Regions from separate parts of the Paenibacillus crassostreae genome, predicted to be linked through region 3. Evidence: predicted binding sites of a transcription regulator. Region 3 holds the regulator's gene; each other region holds the start of a gene.
The links. The regulator LexA, encoded in region 3, represses DNA repair genes until DNA is damaged. The targets are predictions, from matches to a motif close to CGAACATATGTTCG.
Positions count from the first base shown of each region.

Region 1: recA (recombinase RecA) is a predicted target of LexA. The motif match lies at 4,495-4,508, and genes of this name have one in related genera.
Region 2: uvrB (excinuclease ABC subunit UvrB) is a predicted target of LexA. The motif match lies at 2,688-2,701, and genes of this name have one in related genera.

Region 1 is NZ_CP017770.1:4,354,385-4,359,895, reverse strand. Features, by position in the region: gene LPB68_RS20220 (TIGR00282 family metallophosphoesterase) at 1-561, opposite strand, end outside; gene rny (ribonuclease Y) at 632-2,173, opposite strand; gene LPB68_RS20210 (regulatory protein RecX) at 2,479-3,216, opposite strand; gene recA (recombinase RecA) at 3,364-4,425, opposite strand; gene LPB68_RS20200 (competence/damage-inducible protein A) at 4,643-5,511, opposite strand, start outside.
Region 2 is NZ_CP017770.1:3,152,052-3,157,562, forward strand. Features, by position in the region: gene LPB68_RS14375 (ABC transporter permease) at 1-848, shown strand, start outside; gene LPB68_RS14380 (flagellar motor protein MotB) at 995-1,822, opposite strand; gene LPB68_RS14385 (flagellar motor protein) at 1,806-2,603, opposite strand; gene uvrB (excinuclease ABC subunit UvrB) at 2,773-4,764, shown strand; gene uvrA (excinuclease ABC subunit UvrA) at 4,903-5,511, shown strand, end outside.
Region 3 is NZ_CP017770.1:453,978-459,488, forward strand. Features, by position in the region: gene metH (methionine synthase) at 1-805, opposite strand, end outside; gene LPB68_RS02130 (FixH family protein) at 1,004-1,417, opposite strand; gene LPB68_RS02135 (HAD family hydrolase) at 1,583-2,377, opposite strand; gene LPB68_RS02140 (hypothetical protein) at 2,399-2,929, opposite strand; gene LPB68_RS22160 (DUF896 domain-containing protein) at 2,982-3,158, opposite strand; gene LPB68_RS02145 (LysM peptidoglycan-binding domain-containing protein) at 3,258-3,632, opposite strand; gene lexA (transcriptional repressor LexA) at 3,805-4,431, shown strand; gene LPB68_RS02155 (pentapeptide repeat-containing protein) at 4,539-5,195, shown strand; gene LPB68_RS02160 (YjfB family protein) at 5,306-5,476, shown strand.

The sequences.
Region 1 (5,511 bases), 730 kb from region 3:
AGGCAATATCCGATCATCGTTACTCTGAACATGCGTATGAGTTCCGACAACAAGCGATACGCGTCCATCTAAATGCCAACCCATGCATATCTTCTCAGAAGTTGCTTCAGCGTGGAAATCTACTAAGATACACTTATGTTTTTTTCGCAATTCTTCGATGATTTCATCACTTTTACGAAAAGGGCAGTCGATTGCAGGTAGAAAAGTACGACCTTGTAAATTGACAATCGCTAATTCTTTTCCATTGGCTTTGATAACGGTATGTCCAAGCCCCGGAGTTCCCGGTGGAAAGTTAGCAGGACGAATCATTCTTGGTTCGTCATCAATAAACTCAAAAATATCTTTATTATCCCATGTGTGATTTCCCATAGTGATTCCATGGACACCCCAGTTATAGAAATCATTAGCTATCGCTTCGGTAATTCCTCGTCCAGCGGCAGAATTCTCACCATTGGCAATAATAATATGTGGGTTATATTTTGATTTCAATACGGGTAATATAGCTTTAAGTGCTTTTCTACCAACTTCTCCTACAATATCTCCAATAAATAAAACGTTAATATCTGTTCTCCTCCTTCAATATAAACAATATGAAAAGTGGCCCCAATGTGGCCACTTTTCATATTTAACATTATTTTGCGTACTCAACCGCACGCGTTTCTCGAATGACCGTGACCTTAATATGTCCTGGATAATCCAGTTCATTCTCAATCATCTTCGTAATATCGCGAGCTAATCGGAAAGATTCTGTATCATCAATTTTTTCTGGATGAACCATCACGCGAACTTCACGTCCAGCTTGAATGGCAAAGGATTTCTCCACACCTTCAAATGACTCAGCAATCGCTTCTAATTTTTCAAGACGCTTAATATAAGTCTCCAATGTCTCTCTACGTGCTCCTGGTCTAGCAGCTGATAATGCATCTGCTGCACCAACCAACATGGCAATAACCGAAGTTGCTTCAACGTCACCATGATGAGAAGCAATACTATTGATAACAACTGGATGTTCTTTGTATTTCTTCGCTAGTTCCACGCCAATTTCAACGTGTGACCCTTCCACTTCATGATCCAGCGCTTTACCGATGTCATGCAATAATCCGGCACGTTTCGCCAATACAATATCTTCTCCTAGCTCAGCAGCCATTAATCCTGATAGATAAGCTACTTCCATAGAGTGCTTCAGAACATTCTGACCATAGCTTGTACGGAATTTCAACCTACCCATAATCTTAATTAGATCAGGATGTAAGCCATGTACCCCTACTTCAAAGGTAGCTTGTTCTCCATATTCGCGAATCCGTTCATCGACTTCTTTACGGGATTTCTCCACCATTTCCTCAATACGTGCAGGATGAATTCGTCCATCAGCAACCAATTTCTCAAGTGCTGTACGTGCGATTTCTCGACGGATTGGATCAAATCCTGACAAAATAACAGCTTCCGGCGTATCATCGATAATGAGGTCGATACCGGTAAGTGTTTCAAGTGCACGAATATTCCGACCTTCACGTCCGATAATTCGACCCTTCATTTCTTCATTTGGAAGTGTTACTACAGAAACAGTTGTCTCTGCGACATGATCAGCAGCACAACGTTGGATAGCTAACGTAATAATCTCACGTGCTTTCTTATCTGCTTCTTCCTTGGCTTGTTGCTCAATGTCTTTAATCATTTGAGCAGTTTCATGACGAACTTCTTGTTCTACATTGGTCAAAATGATACTTTTTGCATCGTCAGTAGACAAGCTAGATATTCGCTCTAATTCGGTTACTTGACTCTTGTAAATTGTATCAATTTGTTGTTGAGTTTCTTCAATTCGTTTCTCTTTGTTGGCCACTTGTTCTTCTTTACGTTCTAATGCATCCAATTTTTTATCCAGCGACTCTTCTTTTTGCAACATTCTACGTTCCTGCCGTTGAATTTCATTACGGCGTTCACGAGTGTCCTTTTCAGCTTCGGACCGAATTCTATGGACTTCATCCTTAGCTTCTAGTACCGTTTCTTTCTTCACTGCTTCTGCTTCCTTCTTCGCGCTCTCCACGATTTGTACGGCAGCTTCTTCAGCACTGGAAATCTTAGCTTCTGCAATAGATTTGCGAATAAAATAACCGGCGAACCCAAAGACTACGGCTACGAAGAGAACGATCAAGATCCAAATCCATGGTTCCATCCTGTCCACCTCCTCGTTTGTTCCTCCAAGGAATCCTTGGAATTTCTACAGTTGTTAATCCATTAACTCATACCATCATACTACAAATTTACTATTACTAGTGACAATTTGTACATTTTCACTTGTACAGTGTCTGCCAACAATGGCTTAAAATTCATTCATATGAACTAAAACAATGAAATCTTTCATAATCAGAATCTCTTTTGGAAGGAAAAAGATTCAATACGAATATAGATTCTTTTTCATTTTAGTATTTGTGAAAAGATATTGTCAAGGGAGTAGACCTTAATCCCATATTTTCGTGTTTATTCGAACCCATATTCCGCTTCATCGTTGTCCTCTAAATTCTCCTCTTGAATCACTTGATTTAGCACTCGCCTAACTTGATCACCTGAGAATCCACGCCGCATGAGATATGATCCTGTCTTTCTCTTCTTATCTAGCAGCTCGCCTTTGGTCTGATTCCATTTTTTTCTACCAATGACGAGTGCACTATGGTATTCATCCTCAGCACTTACACTATCCAGTGCTTCTGTAATCTGTAATTTATCTATACCTTTTTGTCTCAACTCATGTTTGACCCACGCTTTACCCTTGCGTTGGCTCTTAATTCGCTGCTCTGCCCATTGTTGGGCATACAATGGATCATTTACAAGCCCATCCCGAGTTAATCGCGCTAGCACGTCCTCTATCACCTCAAGCGGCGTCTCTTTTTGTTGCAATTTTATTTGAATCTCTTTCCGAGTTCTAGATTTTCTTGCTAAATATTTCAAAGCAACTACATATCCTTGTTGCTTCTCATCAGCCAATACAATATCTTCTAACTCATGTTTCCAGAAGGAGTTCCCTTTGACCATCCTATACTTGATCATGATGTCTTCATGAATCGACAACACTTGGGGACCGAATGAAATTAAATATCTATACCTTTGTTTAGGTTCTCGTTCCACTCCTGTAATCATTAATTCTTGATCTGTTGGGAATTGAGATATAACGCTTGTTACATTTTCCTCTAGATCCAAATCGTTATCAAATTCATTCATGAGTTACTTACACCCCTTACTCTTTACTCTAGAATACTTAGAATATACTCAAGACAAACCTAAGGCGCCCCAAGTAACAATCTTATGGGCGCCCCTTATGTCATAATCACTCATATGACTATAATATGAAATTGATTCTATATGAATCTATTCCATTTCTAACAATTCTTGTTCTTCCAACTCTTCACCCTTTAAATCTGACTCGCTAGGTGGAGTGATGGTATTAGTCAAATTGCTAGCTTCACGAATTTTCTTCTCAATAACATCGGATATTTCAGGATGGTCCTTCAAGAATTGTTTCGCATTCTCACGACCTTGACCTAGACGTTCACCTTCATAAGAGAACCAAGCCCCACTCTTATTAACGATATCCATCTCCACACCGATATCAACAATGCCACCTTCCTTCGATATCCCTAGACCATACATCATATCAATATCAGCTTGTTTAAAAGGCGGTGCTACTTTGTTCTTTACAACTTTAATCTTAGTACGGTTACCTATAATATCATTTCCGTTCTTAATGCTCTCCACTCTACGTACATCTAATCGAATCGTGGCATAGAACTTCAAAGCCCGTCCACCTGGAGTTGTCTCTGGATTACCGAACATAACCCCAATCTTCTCACGTAGCTGGTTAATGAAGATTGCCGTTGTCCCCGATTTACTAATAACACCTGATAGCTTGCGTAAAGCTTGAGACATCAGACGGGCTTGTAAACCCATATGAGAATCTCCCATATCGCCCTCAATCTCTGCTTTCGGTACCAATGCCGCAACGGAGTCAATGACAATAATATCCACAGCCCCACTTCGTACGAGCGCTTCTGCGATTTCTAATGCTTGTTCACCTGTATCCGGTTGAGACAGCAACAATTCATCAATATTAACACCTAGATTACTGGCATATTTAGGGTCTAACGCATGTTCCGCATCGATGAAAGCCGCAGTTCCGCCTGCCTTCTGAGCCTCTGCAATCGCATGTAGAGCTACAGTCGTCTTACCTGACGATTCCGGACCATAGACTTCTATGATACGACCTTTGGGAAATCCACCCACACCAAGTGCAATATCCAAAGCTAAAGACCCACTGGAAACAACCTCCACCTGCATATGTGTCGATTCACCTAACTTCATAATGGAACCCTTACCAAATTGTTTCTCTATTTGACGAAGCGCGATATCCAGCGCTGCACGACGATCTGACAATTGACTCACATCCTTTAATATTTATAATATTATGATACCTTGTTTTAGAACGTTTGCCAAGCATTTTTTCGAACATACATTCGTTTTTTTATCAGTTCAATATCCCTCCTTTTTTGATACGGGTCATCCGAATATAGAAAAAGAACCGTAGCAAAATTTGTGATTTGCCACGGTTCTTCCGTAATATGATTAGTATACAACTACTTATATCGATCCTTCAACTGTCTTGTTGAAGTTTTTCACTCTGCACCATTTTCAACCATAAACGATACAACAAACTCTTAACTGTACGCATTCGGATCGACTCTCGATTACCACTAAGTCGTAGTTCAAGAACCTCTGTATCTTTCCCACGCTCAGCTATGGCAATATATACGAGACCTACTGGTTTTCGCTCAGAATAATCGGGTCCCGCAACTCCTGTAATCGAAAGACCGAAATCTGTATCCCCTATCATTCTCACTTGCTCTGCAAGAACTTCTGCAACCTCCGCACTTACAGCACCAGGTGCCCCATCACCCTCCAGTAAATCATGAGGGACATTTAATAACTTCTCTTTAAGCTGATTAGAATAGCATACAATACCACCTAAGAACACCGTCGAACTACCAGGTATAGAAGTAATTCTCTCCATCAATAGCCCACCCGTACAGCTTTCCGCAGCACTCAATGTCAACTTACGTTCAGTCATTAGATCAACGATAGCTCTCTCAATAGATATATCCTTATTAGCATATACATGATTAGGGAGTATGGAACGAATCTGTTCTTCAAGAACATCCAGCTTGATCATCGCATCTTGCTCAGTGTTAGCTTTTGTTGAAATTCTTATCGTCACTTCACCCTCCTTTGCATAAGGAGCAATGGTTGGGTCAGTTTGATTCTGAATTAAATCTATAAGTCTTTCCTCGAGCGCTGACTCACCGATACCGGCGAATTTTAACATTGTAGAATAAATCGGCATTTCATTCGTAATGGCATGCTGCAATAACCATGGTTTAGCCTGCTCGACAAACATCGGAGCCATTTCCTTCGGGGGTCCTGGAAGTACGATGTAATGCTTACCTTCATGCGATAACGCAATCC
Region 2 (5,511 bases), 1.9 Mb from region 3:
CAGAACAACTTCTTAGCGGAAATGAACCTCAAATCGCGATGTATCAACTTACAGGGAATGAGGCTTCATATATTGTTAAGCTGAGTTTAGATCGTATTGTAGGTGGGATGGCTCAAACCGCCGGGATCATCAGTAATTTCAATCCAGATAACGCTACTTCTGTGGAGGTTTTTGCTAAGAGTATAGAGGAAATGGGTAACCAAAGGATTCAATCTGAGAGAACGGACTATAATCTATACGCCAAGCCGGGTCTTAGTAATGTGACTGGCTTCACCATTATGTTCATGATGGGATTAGTGTCGAGCATCGTTAAAATCATTATTGATGACCGTAGAAATAGAACGATCGCACGCATATATAGTGCCCCTGTAAGATCATATGAGATTGCGCTTGGACACATACTAGGAAGTCTATTCGTTGGAATCATTCAAATTATTATTGTACTTATCTTTAGTCGGTATGTATTGAAGTATGATTATGATATTCCGTTCTTAACACACTTTTTAATATTAGGGCTTTTCATGCTAGTATCTATGGGAATTGCAAGTACGGTAGCCGGGATGGTCCGAAATCCAACGAATGCAGGTATGTTAAATGCCATGATCATTACGCCAACGTGCATGTTAGGAGGATGTTTTTGGCCCCTATCTATCATGCCGGAATATTTGCAAAAGGTAGCTAATTTTATTCCGCAGAAGTGGGCTATTGAGGCTGTGGATCGCGTAGCTTCAGGAGATCAGTTGGTTGATATTTGGCTACCTCTTTCTATTCTAGGACTCATGGCGATCATTCTGTTGGCCATTGGATCAGTGATCCTACGACCTAGTGATACTAAAGTTAGTGCGTAAGAATGGATGAGAACATAAGAATAGAAATAGAGTACCCCCCTACAAGATATTGCAGGGGGGTACTTGTGCTTGAAATATGATAGTGAAATAATGTGATTTATGCAGAATAGTTTAAAGTCCACACTCTAGTATTCCATCAAATTTATTTATTCCTCCTGCAATTGACGCAGAACGATGAGTTCAACCCGACGATTACTTTGGCGGCCTTGTCCTGACGTATTATCGCCAACAGGGCGAGTATCGGCATAGCCAGCATATTGGAACCCATCAGCAGTCAGCTTCTCATGTTCAAGGAAATATCGCAGAATCGATAGAGCACGTTCACCAGATAACTCCCAGTTATCTTTGTAGTTAGAGGCATATTTGATCGGCATGTTGTCGGTGTGACCCTCGATGCTTACCGTCGTACCAATATCTCTAAAAAGACTGGCGAGTTTAGATAATACGGGAGCTGAAGCAGGTTTGAGATCCGCTCGTCCTGTATCGAACACGAACTGGTCACTAAGTGTAATAGAGATACCCTGAGGCTTATCTGCCACAAAAATTTGATCCTGTAGCTCATTATCAGTGACATATTGTGTAATGACGGACATTAAACCTTGCAATTCTTGTTCCTGTGCTCGAAAGGCTAACTCACGTTCAGTTAAAGGCTGGGATTCAGTAGTATCCTCCCCCTGAGGATTGCCCTCTTGCTCCTGAGTTGGTTCCTTGGTTACGTCTTCCTGATCAGCAGTCCCTGTTAATCCAGAACCTTGTTCGAGAATTGAGTTACCTGATTTGAAACTGAGTTGAAGGGATTCAGTAACTCCTTCATATTTACTTGCATCAAGAGTACTCATGGCATACATCATGACAAAAAAGATAAGTAGCAATGTAATCAAATCTGCATATGTGATTAGCCAACGATCTCGAGAACTAGGTTCAGCAGATCCAATTCCCTTTCGCCGCTGTGCGCGTCTACTTAAATGTCTCATTATACCCTCCCTTTGGAAATACAGGGGAACGGAAGTAGTCTTCTGGTTCGAGTGAACTTATCTTTTTGCGTACAATTTGAGGGTGGTCTCCGTTCTGAATGGAGAGAATTCCCTGAAGAAGAAGCTCCATATTCTGAATTTTATCTTCACTCCGCGATTTAATTTTGGATGCGATGGGTAAAAAGATAAGATTAGCACTGGCGACTCCATACAGTGTTGCGATAAAAGCCACAGCTATGGAAGGTCCTAGTTGTGTGGGTTCAGAAAGGCTTCCAAGGACATGAATCAGTCCCATAACTGTACCAACAATTCCCATGGTAGGTGCATAGCCACCAGCGGATTCGAATATTTTGGCGTACCCAGTATGCTTCAATTCGGTTCGATCCATCTCAATTTCAAGAATTTGTTTAATAATATCCGGATCCGTCCCGTCTACGACCATTTGTATACCTTCACGTAGGAATATATCCGGATGATCTTGAGATTTCTGTTCAAGGGCTAATACACCATTCCGTCTTGAGGTTGTGGACATATCAACAACATCCTCTATAAGTTGCTCGATGTTGCTCTCTGGTCGAACAAAAGCATAACGAATTGCATCTGGTATACTTTTCAGCTTGGATGCTGGGAAACTAATGGCAACAGCAGCGAATGTCCCGCCAAATACGATCAGGGCCGCTGTCATATGGAATAACCCAGATAATTGTCCCCCTTCCCATAGAAAGCCTCCAATAAGTGCAGCTAGTCCAGCGAGAATACCTAATATTGTTACAATTTCCATAATTATGAGTCTCCCCGATCTTATAGTTAAAATTTGCATAGATAATCTGATCCGAGTATAATAAATGGGAACAAATATTCTTATCGAAAATATATTTCCTGTTAATATAATTATCGGGAAATCTCGACATATACTTTACTATTTTAGATGAAAAGGGTGGTATTGGGCAATGAGCGATATTGTGATAGACAACAAACCGTTTGAACTGGTATCGGAATATACCCCACAAGGTGACCAGCCTACAGCCATAACGGAATTGGTGGAAGGGATCTCACAGGGAAAGAGAGAGCAGACATTACTTGGTGCAACAGGTACGGGGAAGACATTCACCATTGCACAGATGATCTCTAAAGTGAATCGTCCTACCTTAATCATTGCACATAATAAAACATTGGCTGCTCAGTTGGCAGCAGAGTTCAAGGAGTTTTTTCCCAATAATTCGGTTGATTACTTCGTTAGTTATTACGATTATTTCCAGCCTGAAGCCTATATACCTTCGACGGATACGTATATCGAGAAAGATTCAAGTATTAATGAAGAAATTGATAAACTTCGACATTCCGCGACGAGCTCATTGTTCGAACGGCGTGATGTCATCATTGTTGCGAGTGTATCCTGTATATACGGTCTCGGATCTCCACGGGAGTACTCTGATTTGTTACTATCGTTACGTGTGGGGATGGAGAAACCACGCAATGAGATTCTAAGTCGTCTTGTCGATATTCAATATCAGCGTAATGATCTGAATTTTGTACGTGGAACTTTTCGGGTACGCGGTGATGTAATTGAAATTTTTCCAGCTTCGAATGGGGAACGAGCGGTTCGTGTTGAACTATTCGGTGATGAAATTGAGAAAATTACGGAGATTGACGTATTGACTGGAGAATTAGTTGGTGTCAGGGATCATATTGCAATCTTTCCTGCATCACACTTTGTTACGAAGGAAGAGACGATGAAGGTTGCACTAGTCAACATTGAGCGCGAACTTGAAGAACGTCTAGAGGTATTGAGGGATCAAGGCAAGCTATTAGAGGCGCAACGATTAGAGCAACGAACGCGATATGATATCGAAATGATGAATGAAGTCGGCTTTTGTTCAGGGATAGAGAACTATTCAGGTCCTTTAACCTTTCGTGAAGCGGGTGCTACACCATATACCTTAATGGATTATTTTCCTGAAGATATGCTGGTTGTTATAGATGAGTCTCACGTTACATTGCCGCAGATTCGTGGGATGTATAATGGAGATAGAGCACGTAAGACGATGCTGGTAGATCATGGATTTCGACTTCCTTCAGCACTTGATAACCGTCCATTACGGTTCGAGGAATTCGAGGGGAAAGTCAATCAGATTGTCTATGTATCGGCTACGCCAGGTCCATTGGAACTTGAGCGCTGCGAGATCATGGTACAACAAATTATTCGACCTACGGGACTTCTGGATCCAATCATTGATGTCCGCCCAACCAAGGGACAGATTGATAATCTAATTGAGGAGATAAATATCCGTATTGCACGTGACGAGAGAGTACTTGTAACGACACTGACGAAGAAGATGTCGGAGGATCTGACAGATTATTTGAAGGAAATCGGCATTAAGGTAAGGTATCTACATTCCGATATTAAGACCTTAGAGCGCTTGGCCATACTTCGAGATTTACGACTTGGAGTATTCCATGTGTTAATTGGGATTAACTTGTTGCGAGAAGGACTAGATCTACCAGAAGTGTCGCTTGTGGCTATTCTGGATGCGGACAAGGAAGGATTCCTTCGGTCTGAGCGTTCTCTAATTCAGACCAGTGGCCGGGCGGCGCGTAACTCTGAAGGATATGTCATCATGTATGGAGACAAGATCACAGATTCAATGAAGAAGGCAATCGATGAAACGGCACGCCGACGCGAGATTCAGAACGCATTTAATGAGAAGCATGGTATCACACCGCAGACCATTCGTAAGAAAGTTCGTGATGTGATCGAAGCGACGAAAGTGGCTGAATCGAAATCGGATTATCTCACAGGGGATGTAACGAAGTTAACGAAGAAAGACCGTCAGAATGTGATGCAGAGACTTGAAGCGGAGATGAAGGAAGCGGCGAAGAACCTCCAGTTCGAACGAGCAGCAGAGTTGCGAGATGCTTTATTAGAATTAAAATCGGAGTAAGTAAAAGCGATACGAAGTATCGCTAACAACGGAAGCATAGACGTTAGCGATACTTTGTATCGCTAACAACGGAAGCATAAACCTAAGCGATACTGCGTATCGCTACTTACATAGTGAGAATTTAAGGAGATGATGTATATGGCAATAGAGAATATTGTTATAAAAGGTGCGAGAGTGAATAATCTTAAGAATATAGATATCACAATTCCGAGAGACCGGTTTGTCGTACTCACAGGTCTGAGTGGCTCAGGGAAGTCTTCCTTAGCATTTGATACGATTTATGCAGAAGGACAACGTCGGTATGTCGAATCACTTTCTGCATATGCGCGTCAATTCCTGGGTCAAATGGAGAAACCTGATGTGGATTCTATAGAGGGGCTATCACCAGCGATATCGATTGATCAGAAGACAACGAGTCGTAACCCGCGCTCAACTGTAGGAACAGTGACAGAGATCTATGATTATCTGCGCTTGCTATATGCACGTGTTGGGCATCCTCATTGTCCAACACATGGAATCGAGATTACGTCACAGACTGTGGAACAGATGGTGGATCGAATTATGCAGTATCCAGAGAAGACAAAGGTGCAGTTACTTGCACCTGTGATCACTGGACGCAAAGGCGAACACAAGAGTGTATTTACGGATATTGGCAAGCAAGGATTTGTACGCGTTAGAGTAGACGGTGAACTTCGTGAACTATCTGAAGAAATCGAGCTTGAGAAGAATAAGAAGCATACGATTGAA
Region 3 (5,511 bases):
ATTCGTGATAATTCCCATCTTCATCCGGCAACCCCGCATTCGGATAACAACTTACAGCAACCTTAGACATAGCTGCAAGCGAACGAATATGATCTCGCATGAATTCCGGTCCTGTCGCACAGTTAAGCCCCACAGAAATCGGATTAAGATGCTCCAATGAGATATAGAATGATTCTATGTTCTGCCCAGATAAAGTCGTCCCCATTGGTTCAATGGTTCCTGAGATCATAATTGGTAGTGTTATACCTGATGTTTCAAAAGCTTGACGAATACCGATACTGCCAGCTTTGACATTCAAAGTGTCTTGACTCGTCTCTAATAGAAGTAAATCAACGCCACCTTCAATTAATGCAAGCGCCTGTTCCTCATAAGAAACGATTAGTTCTTTAAATGTTACTCCACCTGTGACTGACAATGTCTTGGTCGTTGGCCCCATCGCCCCCACAACATACCGTGGTTTATCATTCGTACTATATTTATCAACTGCTCGACGAGCGAGCTCAGCCGCTTTTAAGTTGATTTCACGAGCTCTCTCAGGTATATCATAATCAGCAAGGACAACAGATGTAGCACCAAATGTATTCGTCTCGATCATATCCGCACCAGCATCCAAATAACTTTCATGGATTCCTTGAATCACATCTGGTCGAGTAAGAACGAGCATTTCATTACAACCCTCCAACTCTTCTCCACCGAAGTCCTGTGGTGAAAGATCCTGTTGTTGGATCATCGTACCCATTGCACCATCCATAATAAATATTCGCTCTTTTAAAGATTCCTCTAAGCTCTTTATATTTATACCCATCTTGATTCCCCCCCGCTGAAACGTTAAATATTAGTTTAACAGAATAACTATCAATATAAAAGCTAACTCTCATGTTTTGTAAGCATTTTTCCAGTGAAACACGAATAAAGACAACAAAATTCTAATTAGCGTTCGTGAATATAAATAAATCTCCATTCTCATGATTGAGAGAATAAGGAGATAATCATCATTTTTTTATTATTCGGTTACAATTAAATTTGTCTTTGGCATTGAATGCATCGCTCCAACAGTCACATGAGAAATCACGCTATATGTATCCGCTTGATCTAAGCTTGTCTCAAGAACATATAAACCATCACTTATATGAGACGCTTCTAATTCAACATGTGTACCATTCGCCTCTGAAGGTATAATCTCAATTAGCACTTTATCAGCATCCGTCACCATTTCTTTATTCTGTGTCACTTGAACTTCAATAATAACATTCTCATTCACTTTTATCTGTTCTGGTTGAATACTCAATTCAACTTCTATGGGTGTCATGGGATAGTCATTCCCCATATCCATACCTTCATGATTACTATTACATCCAATGATCATACTTAATGAGATCAAAGATATAATTAAACCTAACTTCATTTTTAGCTGCATGTAGTCCCAACCTTTCTTCTTTAAACAACACCTATCCAACATAATATCTACGAAAGTGTGATCAATATCATACTAGCATAAAAAAGCCTCATCGTCTGCCGTTGAAGCAACGAAAAGGCTATTTATGTCGAAAGTCAATAATTTCTATGATTTAATAATGAGTCATTATGCAAAACTTGCAATAATATCATGCAACTGGGATAAATGTTGAATCTCAAAATCAGGAATAATATTAGGATCAGCTGGTTTGTTTGTACGGTTAATCCATACAGTCTTAATTCCTGCAGCTAATCCTCCACGAATATCAGTCGTTAATTTATCACCAACCATGAGAACCTGGTCATTAGTAACATCTAGTAAGGATAACGCATGATTAAAAATGGAAACATCCGGTTTACCAATACCAAAACTTCCTGAGATCACGATCTTGTCAAAATATGGAGCCAATTCTGGAACTCCATCCAGTTTCTCTTGTTGTAATGCAGGACATCCATTTGTTAATAACAGCAACTTCACATTGCCCTGCAATTCCTTAAGAATCTGGAATGTTTCTTCATATATATAAGGTAGAGCACGTCTCTTAGATGCGAAATGTTCAGATAGTTCAAAAGCTAAATCGCTATCATTCACACCCATTTTTTCAAGACCACGATGCCATGCATCTTTACGATATCCCTTTACAATTTGTTCTAATTGGCGGAATTCAGGTTGTTCACCTGCCGTGAAATTAGCCCATAATCCTTCAAATGGATTGATACCAATCTTTGTGGTGAATGGATACGTCTCATACGATTCATATAACGATCTTGCTTCACCTCGAACAGCCGCTTCAAGTTGTACATGATCTACTCCAGTAACTTCAGCCGCTCTTTTGCATGTGGATTCAAAGGCTTCTAACACACTGCGATCATCCCACAATAAAGTATCATCTAAATCAAAGAAAACTGCGTTGATTGACATTCCACGTCTCTCCCTTAACTATTATTTTTCAAAGTGAATATTGTTAGCTTTTGCAAATTGCTCTAGACGCTCACCCATAGCTTTAATATCATAACGGTTAATTAAACGTGTAAATACCCAATTACTTCCCTTTGCTTTCGGTTCAATGACTACCGATCCACTCTTAACCTTTATTCTAGCAATCTCCGAAGCAGATATCGTGCGAACCCGATTCAACTTCGTCGTCTGAAGATTATCTTTATTCACTAGTAAGTACGGTCGACGTAAATAAATGATGACCCCTAATACGATATATGCTGCGACGACAAACCAAGTCATCATTGGACTTGATTGATTCTCTTGATCTGGTAATGTACTTGAGGCCCAACCTAAAAGTCCATATAGTATCGCTAGCAAGATTAGAACTATTGGAAATACGAATTTACGGCCCTTATATGTATCACCGCTTACGACTATCCCATTTTTAGTGAACCCTGAATGACCTTGTTTTTTACGTTGTCTATTAAGCTGCGCTCTATTTTTCTGAACCTTTCTTTCCCAAGAACGTGACATTCAATGTCCCCCTTATATTGTAGAACTTCTGCTCTCATGGTTGTACTTTACTCTATTCTTTGTCAACTACTTCAATTGAATCTAATTGTTGACGAAAATTACTACGAATATTCTGTAGATAGATTTCACGTAGTTCAGATCGTTCCTGCAATTCTTCCTCCGTTAACCCTTCAGCTTTGTTTTTCTGAGCAAGTTCATTAATACGTTTAACTAAGTTGTCTATATCCATAAAACTATCCTCCAATCTTAACATACAATACTAACTTTGCCATGATAAAAAGAGCTTGTCAAGGAGTCACCCTCGTCAAGCTCTATTGCAGAATCAAATTTAATATGTAGGTAAACTTAGAACCTCACCAGCCATGATATTACCGCTAGACAACTGATTCATTCGTTTCACTTCTTTGATATATATACGAGTATCCATATTAGCTGGTTTCTCACGTAATGCTATTTCCCAAAGTGAATCACCACTCTGAACAATTAGATTCCTCGCAACTTTTACATCACCAGCAGAATTGGCGAAAGTTTGTACCATTCCAGTGCATGCCACACTAAGCAGCAAAATAACCCATAGCAATTTCTTAATCAATGGACGTGGAATCATCGACTTCACCTGTTCACTCCAACGATCTATTTGTGTATGTTTATTTTCTTCATTTGTATTCACATAAATACTTTCATAGGTACTGTATCTTAACATTTTACCCATCCCCCAAACGTTTGTTCTTGTTATTAAATCGAGTATAACACGAACACACGTTTTGTTCAATACATTTTAGAACAAATGTTCTGAAATATTTAGAACTCATGTTTGTGCGAACGGAAGTTCTATGTTATAATTTCACAAAGTAACTTTAATGAGGTGAATCAATATGTCTAAGGTATCTAGCCGACAACAAGCAATATTAGAATTCATTCGTAATGAAGTACGTGCTAAAGGATATCCACCTTCTGTTCGTGAGATCGGAGAAGCAGTTGGGTTAGCTTCTAGTTCAACTGTTCATGGTCATCTAGACCGTTTAGAGAAAAAAGGCCTCATTAGAAGAGATCCAACTAAACCTCGTGCAATTGAGATTCTAGGACAAGATGATTCTGAGAACATGCATCAGTTCAGTCATACTGTTTCTCGAGTTCCGATTGTTGGGAGGGTTACAGCAGGTGTACCTATTACAGCAACAGAGAATATAGAAGATTACTTCCCTCTACCTCAACATTTTGTAGGTGATGAGAAGGTGTTCATGCTCAACGTTATGGGAGATAGTATGGTTGAAGTAGGTATTCATGATGGAGACATGGTCATTGTCCGTCAACAACAGACCGCCGATAATGGTGATATCGTTGTTGCCATGACAGAAGAAGATGAAGCTACTGTTAAGACCTTTTATAAAGAGAAGGATCATATCAGACTACAACCAGAGAATCCTACATATGAACCTTTACGGTTGGAACATGTCACGATATTAGGTAAGGTCGTAGGCCTCTTCCGCGACATACATTAAAATCATTCATATATTCACCCTTGAAAAGGATTCAGTTGCATTATAGAGCTGTTTCCTTTTCTTCGTATTATCACTTATTCATTGATTACGTGCGAGGAGCGACACAAATGAAAGCAAAGAAATTAATATCAAAGATTGAGTCACCTAAAATACCTCAAGAATTGATGGATAAATCTTCATCCACAGTAGATATTGAATCCGAAGAATACATTGAAAGAGCGATTTTTCAGGATTGTACGATTTCATTAACAAAAATGGATCGGATCTCTTTCGATGAAGTGATATTTAGAAACGTCAATTTCTCCAATTCGCAATTCAATAATATTGAACTAACGGATATTATATTTGATAAATGTGACCTTTCCAATACCGATTTCAGTAATTCCAACATTCATCGGGTTGAATTTCGAGACTGTAAACTCATTGGATTAAACTTGTCCGAATCTACTTTAAGAAATGTACTATTTCACAACTGTTTAGCAGAGTTCGCAAATTTCCGCTTCTCCAATATGAAGAATGTAACAATTGAAGAGTGCATTTTATCCAGCTCAGACTTTTGTTATTCTACTTTAGAACATATGTATTTAATAAAATCTAATATTGATCAATCGCAATTCTCAGGAGCTAAACATTCAGGGTTGGACTTCAGTAGCTGTGAGTTTTATTCTTTAATTATTAATCTAGAAGACTTAAAGGGATCCACCATTTCAAGAGAACAAGCCTATGTTTTTGCTGGATTATTGGACTTAGTCATTAAGGATTAGATCATGCCAAGTAAAAAAATTTATCCACTTCTACATTTTTATTTATCTTTCAACTTCCGTTTACCGATATTGTTAATGTAGTAATCATACTAAAAAGGGAGGTAGAATATATGTCCATTACATCAATTGGTTTTTCTCAAAGTAGTTTAAAACAAGCGGTTAGTCTCTCAATATTAAAAATGTCTAACGATCAAGCTACCGTAAGTGGGAATGCTCTTACCAAAATGATGGAACAAAGTGTTCAACCCAATCTAGGCGGAACTATAGATATAAAAGCCTAGGCGTTAAACGGGCTGTCCCATACCATCATGGATTA